3 regions of the Pseudoxanthomonas japonensis genome follow, and region 3 is predicted to be linked to each of the others. Evidence: riboswitches for the same ligand, from Rfam matches in the RefSeq annotation. Region 3 holds a riboswitch; each other region holds the start of a gene.
What was found. Region 3 has a riboswitch for cobalamin ahead of btuB (TonB-dependent vitamin B12 receptor). Riboswitches for the same ligand answer to the same signal wherever they lie in the genome.
Positions count from the first base shown of each region.

Region 1 (3,213 bases), 540 kb from region 3:
CCTCCGGCGAGGCTAGGCGTGCCGCGACTTCGGGACGATGGACACGCGCGGACTGGCGACGCGATTCGAGGCGGTCGCGGGCCAGCGCGAGCCCAGCATCGGCGGCGCGTGGATCCTGCAACGCGTCGGCCAGCAGGCGTAGTTCCTCGATCTTCTGGCGCGCGAAGGCCAGCCACGACTTCAGGTCGACCGGCAGCGCCTTCTCGCCCGTGAGGTCCACCGGCACATGCAGCAGCGAGCACGATGGCGACAGCCACAGTGCATTTTCGCCCACATGGCCTTGTGCGTACTTCGCCAGGATCAGCGCGTTGTCGAGATTGGTGCGCCAGATATTGCGGCCGTCCACCAGCCCCGCCGATAGCACGCGCCCCTTCGGCAGCTGCTTCAGCACCTCGTCCAGTTGCTCCTTGCCGCGCACCAGGTCGACGTGAAGCCCATCGACCGGCAGCGCGCAGGCGAGCGGCAGGTTGTCACCGAGGCGACCGAAGTAGGTGGCGAGCAGCAGCGACGGCCGCGTTCCCTTCGCCAATGCGGCGTAAGCGCGGAGATAGGCATCGCGGGCGGCATCGTCCAGATCGAGCACCAGGCAGGGCTCGTCGATCTGCACCCAGTCGGCGCCGGCGTCGTGCAGCTTCGACAGCAGGTCCGCGTACACCGGCAGCAGCCGGTCCAGCAACGCGAGGCGGTCGCTGCCGTCCACCGTCTTCGCCAGAAGCAGGAAGCTCACCGGTCCCAGCAGCACCGGCCGTGCAGCGTGACCGGCGGCGCGGGCCTCCAGGAATTCCGCGACCGGCTTGTCACCGCGCAGGCGGAAGTCCTGCCCGGCGTGCAGTTCCGGCACCAGGTAGTGGTAGTTGGTGTCGAACCACTTGGTCATTTCCAGCGCGCGCAGGTCGGTGCCATCGCGCTGCACGCCGCGGGCGAGGGCGAAGTAGCCGGCGAGCGGATCGGCGTCCGCCAGCGTGCGATAGGCGTCGGGAATGGCATCGAACAGGAAGGCGGTGTCCAGCATGTGGTCGTACAGCGCGAAGTCGTTGCACGGCACCACATCGGCGCCGGCATCGCGTTGCAGCTGCCAGTGGCAATGGCGCAGGTCGCGTGCGGTGCGCTGCAGGTCGTCGGCGGTGGTGTCGCCGCGCCAGTAGCTTTCCAGGGCGGCTTTCAGTTCGCGCTTCGCGCCGATGCGCGGGAAGCCGAGAGTGGTAACGGTGGTCATGGTGCGTGTCCTCATGCGTGGCGGATGAGGAACGAAGGAACCGCGCGCCGGACCGGAGCCCGCCACGCCAGCGACCTTCGCCCCCGCGGGCGAGCCGGAGTGCCGAAGTCGGGCGCAGGAGGACGCATCCGGGGCAGGCACGCGCGGACACGGGCTCCGGCCACCTCCCCTCGGAAGCTCCAGGTCAGTCGGAGGACGGTCGTGTCCTCCGGCCAGGGCAGGTCTTCGGGCTCATGGACGGGCGCGGGTGCGCTGGCCTACTTTCCGCCGCTTCCCGGTCCGCGTGGACCAGTGCTGTTGGCGAGGTTCGTTTCCAAATACCGCTGCGGGGCAGCGCCGGAATTGGCCCATGGAACAGGCCGCACCGGCTTCCCTTTTAATTCCATCGCTTTATTGGGATGAAGCGATGGAAACCTTGGCGGGGACGAACGTTACGCCCGGGCTGGGTGAAGCGTCAAGCATGGCGACGGGATCCGCCCCACGCGTCGTGAGGAGGTCGCCTGCATCGCCACGTCACGGCATGCCGCTGGCCGTGGCGCGGCAGGTCAGGTCGATGCTGACGGTACTGCCGGCGGGAAGCGCGGGGATGGCAACCCCGGCCTGCAGGCCGCTGGCCGTCAACGGCGTGGGACAGCTGGCACCGCCCGTCGCCGAACAGGTCGGCACAGCCAGGCCGGCAGCCGTGCAATCCAGGCCCGCCATGGCCGGATCGCGCACGACCGTGCCGGGGGCCGCGGCAACGCCGGGATTGCGCACCACCAACGTGAAGACGACCTCGTCACCGCGGACCACCGTGTCCGCCGACGCGACCTTGGTGATCGACACGTCGGTCTGATCGCTGTCGTTGTTGTTGATCGTGCAGGTGGCGGCATCGCCCGCGGCCAGCGTGATGTTGTTGCCGACCACCGCCGCGCCGCCGTTCTTGACGCAGCTGTAGCTGCTGGCGGTATAGCCGGTGGGCGTTGCGCTCTCCGAGAGCGTGTACGTACCGGGGTTAACCGTCGCATTCGTGACGGCCGCCGAACCTGTCGCCCCGCTGATGGCGGTCGGACCTGCCGCCGACAGCGTCCACGCCGTCGGCAGCTGCGTGCCGCCGTTGTCGTTGGTCACTGTCTTGCGCAGCGTCAGCGTGGCAGGACGGTCGTCGTTGTTGATCGTGCAGGTGGCGGTATCGCCTGCGGCCAGCGTGATGCTGTTGCCCGACACCGCCGCGCCGCCGTTCTTGACGCAACTGTAGCTGCTGGCGGTATAGCCGGTCGGCGTCGCGCTTTCGGTCAACGTGTACGTGCCCGGGTTTACTGTCGCGTTGGTCACCGCAGCGGCACCGGTGGCACCGCTGATGGCGGTCGGCCCTGCCGCCGACAGCGTCCACGCCGTCGCCGGCTGCGTGCCGCCGTTGTCGTTGGTCACCGTCTTGCGGAGCGTCAGTTGCGTTGGCCGCGTGTTGGTGAACGTGCAGGTCGCGTTGGTCCCTGCTGCCGTCGCCGCCGCGCTCAACGTGACCGTTCGCGTGGCCAGATTCACCGTCGTCGAGCCGGCGGGCACACCCGTGCACGCGATGTCGGTCAACGCAAAGCCCGCGGGCAGTGCGTCTTCGGTGATCGTGGTTGCCTGGCCGACCGTGGTCAGCATCTGCACCGCGCCAGCGACCGGTGTCCCCGACGTCGCGGTGGCGATCGTCTGGTTCGCGATGCCGTTGTTGCCACTGAAGGTGAAGCTGCCGGTTCCACCGATGCTGGTCTTGCGGATCGTCACCCGTGGACGAAGGGCATTGCTGAACGTGCAGGTCAGGTCGTCGCCCGCCACCGGGGTCACCTCGAACGTCGTGTCGCTGCCGCTGGGTGTCTGCCCGCCGGAACGGGCATTGGTGCAGCTGTAGGTGGTGGCGTAGTTGCCGAGAACGGCACCGGATGCAGCCGTCTCCGACAGCGTGTAGGTCGAGCCTGCCGTTGCGGTCGTATGCGTGACTGTGCCCGTCGCGGCACTGCCCGTGCCGG
Region 1 covers NZ_CP171632.1:112,796-116,008, reverse strand. The annotation lists gene metE (5-methyltetrahydropteroyltriglutamate--homocysteine S-methyltransferase) at 1-1,216, opposite strand, end outside; cobalamin riboswitch at 1,415-1,649, opposite strand; gene ACGHX3_RS00475 (hypothetical protein) at 1,730-3,213, opposite strand, start outside.
Region 1: linked by a shared signal. The riboswitch ahead of metE (5-methyltetrahydropteroyltriglutamate--homocysteine S-methyltransferase) and the one ahead of btuB (TonB-dependent vitamin B12 receptor) in region 3 are both predicted to bind cobalamin.

Region 2 (3,213 bases), 550 kb from region 3:
CCATGCAGCCCAGGCCGACCGGGCGCCAGCGCAGGTTGCCGCGGCGCGCGGTTTCGATCGGATAGAAGTTCAGGTCGATCACGCGGTCCAGCTGGCGCACGGCCAGGCGCACGGTCTCGGCGAGCTTGTCGAAATCGAACCAGATGCGGCCGGTGTCCGGATCGCTGTCGAAATGCTTGGCCAGGTTGATCGAACCGAGGTTGCAGACCGCCGTCTCTTCGGCCGAAGTGACCTCGAGGATCTCGGTGCACAGGTTGGACAGGTGGATGACGTTGCCGGCGCGCAGGGTCTGGTTGCTGGCTGCGTTGCACTTGTCCTTGAACGTCATCCAGCCGTTGCCGGTCTCGGCCAGCGTGCGCATCATCCGGCCGTACAGCTTGCGGGCCGAGATGGTCTTCATCGCCTTGCCCTGCAGTTCCGCCTGCGTATAGGCGAGTTCGAACGCCGCGCCATACAGGTCGGTCAGCTCCGGCACCACGCGTGGATCGAACAGCGACCATTCCTGGTCTGCCTCGACGCGCTTCATGAAGAGATCCGGCACCCAGTTGGCCAGGTTGAGGTTGTGCGTGCGGCGCGCTTCGTCGCCGGTGTTGTCGCGCAGCTCCAGGAAGTCCTCGATGTCGGCGTGCCACGTCTCCAGGTACACGCAGGCCGCGCCCTTGCGCTTGCCGCCCTGGTTGACCGCGGCGACCGAGGAATCCAGCGTCTTCAGCCACGGCACGATGCCGTTGCTGTGGCCGTTGGTCGACTTGATCAGCGAGCCGCGCGAACGCACGCGGGTGTAGCTGACGCCGATACCACCGCTGAACTTGCTCAGCTGCGCGATGTCGCCGTACTTGGCATAGATGGATTCCAGCGTGTCCTGCGGCGAGTCCAGCAGGAAGCACGACGACAGCTGCTCGTGCGTGGTGCCGCTGTTGAACAGCGTCGGCGAGCTGGGCAGGTAGTCCAGGTTGCCCATGCGGCGGTACAGCGCCAGCGCTTCCGGTACGTCCTCGCTCAGTGCGCAGGCGATGCGCAGGAAGAATTGCTGCGGCGTCTCGATGACCTTGCGCGTGTGCGGGTGGCGCAGCAGGTAACGGTCGTACAGCGTGCGCAGGCCGAAATAGTCGAAGTGCAGGTCGAGCGAGGCGTCCAGCGCGTCGTTGAGCTTGCGCGCGTTGGTCTGCACGAAGTTCAGCAAGCGGTCGTTGATCAGGCCGACCTCGTGGCCGCGCGTCACCGACTGCGAGAACGCGTGGATCTCCTGGCCGGTGACTTCCTTGGCGATGTAGGCGGCCAGCAGGCGCGCGGCCAGGCGGCTGTACTCGGGCTCTTCGCCGGTCAGCAGCGCGGCGGTGCGGATCGACAGTTCGTCCAGTTCGCGCGTGCTGGCGCCGTCGTACAGGCCCGAGATGGTGCGGGTGGCCACGCGCATCGGGTCGATGGCGTGCAGGCCTTCGCAGTTGCGCTGCACCGCGCGCACGATCTTGTTGAGGTCCACCGGTTCGCGGCCGCCGTTGCGCTTGGTCACGCTCATCGCGGTGGCGGTGGGCGGCGGGGTCAGGGCGAACGCGTCCTTCTGGGACGGGGTGGTGCCGGCGTCGGCGACAGCGGTGTCGATCTGGGTCACGAGAATCCTCCATGCGTGGTGCACGCGGCGGCCCGTCCCTCGCGGGGTCGCGTCAGGCCGGATGGAGAGTCACAGTGGGGAAGCGGCGTCGCAGGGACCGAGACCACGCAGACGGACTGCGGGCGCCCTGCTTCGCCAGCCATCTCCCCCCGGAGAATCCGCGGCCGGCACCGCGCGGTGTGCAACGCGCGGCTGTCGGCAGGTCTTCGGACTCATGGGCACGGAAGGCAGGCCTTCCTCCTAGTCCGCCGCTTCCCGAGGCTGGGCCTCAGTGCTGTGTGGCGGGGTCGTTCCCAATTACCGCTGCGGGGCAGTGCCGGAGTGGCGCGAGGCGTCACCGGCTTCCCTTTTCATCCGGAGGCTAGCCACCCCCAGAACCGACGGCCACAAGATAGTGGGGGTGTATGGAAGCGTCAACACCAAATGTAGTGTGGAACAGCGGGCGTCGGCAGGACGCGGGTTTCACGGATTTCTCATCGAGTCCTTCTCCCCGCTAGGCGGGGAGAAGGTGCCCGAAGAGCCTGCCCCGTACGTGATACGGGGCGGATGAGGGGCGCGCACGATGGTGGGGCGCACGTCAGGTCGTTCGATACCCACCATGTTGTTTCGATCCGACGCGTTCGCTGCCCCGGCTCCGTTCGCCCCTCACCCGCCTTCGGCACCCTCTCCGCGCGGCGCAGGGAGAGGGGAACCGCCATCAAGCCCGCAGTGCCGTGATCGAGGCGTCCTGCGCCTGCGCGTACAGCGCGAACGGGTCGTCGATCGCCTTGCCCAGCGCCGCCTCGAACGCCTCCTGGTTCGCGTGCGCGTCGTACGCGCGCTGTTCGCCGCCTCCCAGGTTGGACTGGAAGATGCCCGCGGCGCTGACCGGCAGGAAGTCCTCGTAGACGATGGGATCGACGACGGCATGGCCGGCCTCGACCAGCGCGTCCGGCGTCATCGCCGCGCGCTCGGTGGCCGGCAAGGCGGCGCCGCTGTCGGTCAGGCGATAGCGGAAGTAGCCCATGCCTTCGCGGCGCAGCGTCGCTTCGTCGTCCGGGAAGGCCGCGAACGCTGCAGCCAGCCGCTGCGGGTAGTCCGCCGACGTGTTGCCCGCGCCGCCGGCCTGCCGCACCTGCGCCAGCAGGCGGTCGTAGAGTTCGCGGCCGGCCGGCGTCAGTGCCAGGCCGCGCTGTTCGATCTCGCCGAAGCGCGCGCTGTGGCGGCCGGGTACCAGCGTGCCGGTGGCGTCGGGGAAGGCGACTTCCTCTTCCAGCGCCTTGAAGCTGGTCTGGCGCAGCAGGATCGGTACCGCGCGGCGCGGCGGACCTTCGATCAGCGCCTTGGCCTGGATGCCGCGCTCGAGCATCGCGGCCTGCGCGGCGTCGATGTCCAGCGTGCGCGGGGTGAGGTGGTTGATGTGCGGGCCGCGGAAGCTGACCACGTCGGCGACCAGCCGGTGCAGGCCGTGCAGCGCTTCGTAGGTGGCCAACGACACGGTCGCGTCGCCATGCCAGCGGAAGGTCTCCAGCACCTCGGCGACGAAGCGCTGCGCATCGGCTTCATTCAATCCGCCATCGCGCTCGGCCTGCGCCACCAGCGCACGCGCACCGGCGGTGAAG
Region 2 covers NZ_CP171632.1:120,898-124,110, forward strand. The annotation lists gene ACGHX3_RS00500 (ribonucleoside-diphosphate reductase subunit alpha) at 1-1,519, opposite strand, end outside; cobalamin riboswitch at 1,792-2,009, opposite strand; gene ACGHX3_RS00505 (VOC family protein) at 2,310-3,213, opposite strand, start outside.
Region 2: linked by a shared signal. The riboswitch ahead of ACGHX3_RS00500 (ribonucleoside-diphosphate reductase subunit alpha) and the one ahead of btuB (TonB-dependent vitamin B12 receptor) in region 3 are both predicted to bind cobalamin.

Region 3 (3,213 bases):
CCGGGGATTTGCGTGGCGCGGCCGTGTCCTGCAGGCGGCGCTTTCGGGTAATGCACTTTCATAGCGGGATCATATCCGGCCCTTCCCGGACCCGCGGAGTAGAATCGACCGCATGTCATTCACTTCCCAGACGCTCACCGGCAGCAAGCCGGAACAGTACGCACAGTTGGCCGAACAGGCGCGGGCCCTGCTGGCCGGCGAGTCGGACCGGATCGCCAACGCCGCCAACCTTGCGGCGCTGCTCTACCACGCCTTGCCGGACTTCAACTGGGCGGGCTTCTACTTCTTCGATGGCCGGGAATTGGTGGTCGGTCCGTTTCAGGGACTACCAGCCTGCGTGCGGATCCCGTTGGACAAGGGGGTCTGCGGAGCCGCCGCACGCACCCGTCAGACCCAGCGCGTGGACGATGTTGAGGCCTTCCCGGGCCACATCGCCTGTGATTCGGCTTCGCGCTCGGAACTGGTGGTACCGCTGGTGAAAGGGGATGAACTGGTTGGCGTGCTCGACCTGGACAGCCCACGCCTGGCGCGCTTCGATGCCGACGACCAGGCGGGCATGGAACGCATCGCCGCCATCTTCGTGGATTCGCTGACATGACAGGCACCAAGCTGCGCAACATCGGCCCCAAGTCCGCCGCCTGGCTGCGCCAGGTCGGCCTGCGCACGCAGGAGGACCTGGAGGGCGTGGGTGCAGTGGAAGCCTTCATCCGGGTGAAGCGCGCGGGCTTCCGCCCCAGCCTCAACCTGCTCTACGCGCTGGAAGGCGCCCTGCTGGACTGCCACTGGCAGCAGCTGCCCGAAGACCGCCGCGCGGAACTGCTGGTGGCCTACGATGCCGCCGCGGCCCTGCTGCCGCCGCCGCGCGGCCGCCCCGCCGCCGGCCCGGTGACCACCACGCACACCGAGCGCGAGGAAGACACGGGCCCGTCGCTCAATCTGTTCGACTCGCCCGGCGGCGAGGACTGACACCGCGGTAGCGTCGAGCTTGCTCGACGCCGCACGCCGTCCGTTGCAGAAAAGCAGCGGAGCAAGCTCCGTTCCACATGACCGTCGGGTGCTTCCCGTATACTGCGCGCGCTTTCAGGTGACCCTCGGCAGTCCTGCCATGGGTTGAAACGGGAAGCCGGTGACCCGCGCAGGCGGCATTCCGGCGCTGCCCCCGCAACGGTAGGCGACGACAACCGCGGCATCGGCCACTGTGCGATCCATGCATGGGAAGGCGCCCCGGCAGCGTGCATTGCGCACGCCTTCGCAAGCCCGGAGACCGGCCTGGGAGTCCACTGGTTGCGATGCGGAGGGCGTCGCGGCGTGCCGCGCCGCCGTTCGTCTGCTGCGCTGTCCGCAACGTTCCTCTCCGTCGTCGCAACTCCACACCGAACAATGCGCGCGGGGCGCGCGATGGAGTTGAGTCCGATGTACAGCCGTCATTCCCTTTCCCTTCTGACCACCGCGGTCGCCCTGGCGCTGCCGTTCGCCGCGCACGCGCAGAACGCCACCGACCTGGACGAAGTGGTCGTCACCGGCACGCGCACCGACGTCGCGTTGCAGGACAGCCTGGCGCCGACCCAGCTCATCACGCGCGAGGAGATCGAGCGCAGCCAGTCGCGCTCGCTGGTCGACCTGCTGAAGGGCCGCGCCGGCATCGGCTTCACCAACCAGGGCGGCCTGGGCAAGCTGAGCAGCCTCAACATCCGCGGTACCGAATCCGACCACGTGCTCGTGCTGGTCGACGGCATCCGCATCGGTTCGGCGACCGCCGGCCTGGCCTCGTTCCAGGACCTGCCGGTCGACCAGATCGAACGCATCGAGATCGTGCGCGGCCCGCGCTCCAGCCTGTACGGCTCGGAAGCGATCGGTGGCGTCATCCAGATTTTCACCCGCCGGGGCACCCAAGGCCTGTCGCGCGAACTGCGCATCGGCGGCGGCAGCCACAACCTGCGCGAAGCCAGCGGCGGCTTCGCCTACGGCGGCGAACGCGGCTGGATCGGCGCAAATGCGGCATACCAGGAAACCGACGGCATCAACGCCTGCCGCGGGTCGGGCACGCTGTTCCAGGGCTGCTTCACCGACGAGCCCGATGACGACGGCTACCGCAACGTCTCCCTGAATGTCCGCGCCGGCTACAGGCTGACCGATGCGTTGACGCTGGAAGGCCACGCACTGAATGCCGACGCCTTCAACGAATTCGACGGCAGCATCTACGGCGGCAACGAAGCCGACAACGTGCAGCAGGTGCTGGGCAGCAAGCTGACCTGGAAGCCGTCCACCGCCACCATGCTCACCGCGCAGATCGGCCGCGCGTCGGACAAGTCGCACAACTATTTCAATGACGGCGCGGGCACCCCGCGTGAGGATGTCAGCACGTTCGACACGCGTCGCGACACGGCCTCGCTGCAGGGCGACTTCGCGTTCGGCGAACAGCACCTGCTGAGCGCCGGTGCCGACTGGCAGCGCGACGAAGTCACCAGCAGCGTCGACTTCGTCAACGACACCGTCGGCGTGCCCGTGGACAGCCGCGACAACACCGGCGTTTTCATCGAGTACCAAGGCCGCTTCGGCGCGCAGCAGGTGCAGGCCAGCGTGCGCAACGACGACAACGACCAGTTCGGCAACCACGTCACCGGCAACCTGGGCTGGGGCCTCGGCTTCGGCGGCGGCTTCAAGCTGACCGTCAACGCCGGTACCGGCTTCAAGGCGCCGACCTTCAACGACCTGTACTACCCGTTCTCCGGCAATGCGCTGCTGGAACCCGAACGCTCCAAGACCCTCGATGTCGGGCTGTCTCAGTACGGCGATGCATGGAACTGGGGCGTCAACGTCTACGAGACGCGCATCGAGGACCTGATCGCGCTGGACAGCAACTGGTTGCCGGCGAACACCGACGAAGCGCGCATCCGCGGCCTCGAACTGACCGGCGCGGTGACGCTGGCCGGCTTCGACATCGCCGCTCAGGTCAGCCACACCGATCCGCGCAACCACACCGCCGGCGCGAACTACGACAACCTGCTGGCACGCCGCGCACGCAACACCGCGCGTATCGATGTGGACCGCGCATTCGGCGACTTCCGCTTCGGCGTGACCGGCTACGGCGCCAGCCACCGCTACGACAACGCCGCCAACAGCGTTCGCCTGGCCGGCTACGGCACGCTGGACCTTCGCCTGGAGTACGCGATCACCGACGAATGGTCGCTGCAGGCGCGCGCCAGCAACGTG
Region 3 covers NZ_CP171632.1:3,748,272-3,751,484, forward strand. The annotation lists gene ACGHX3_RS17605 (GAF domain-containing protein) at 113-598, shown strand; gene ACGHX3_RS17610 (TfoX/Sxy family protein) at 595-966, shown strand; cobalamin riboswitch at 1,066-1,288, shown strand; gene btuB (TonB-dependent vitamin B12 receptor) at 1,414-3,213, shown strand, end outside.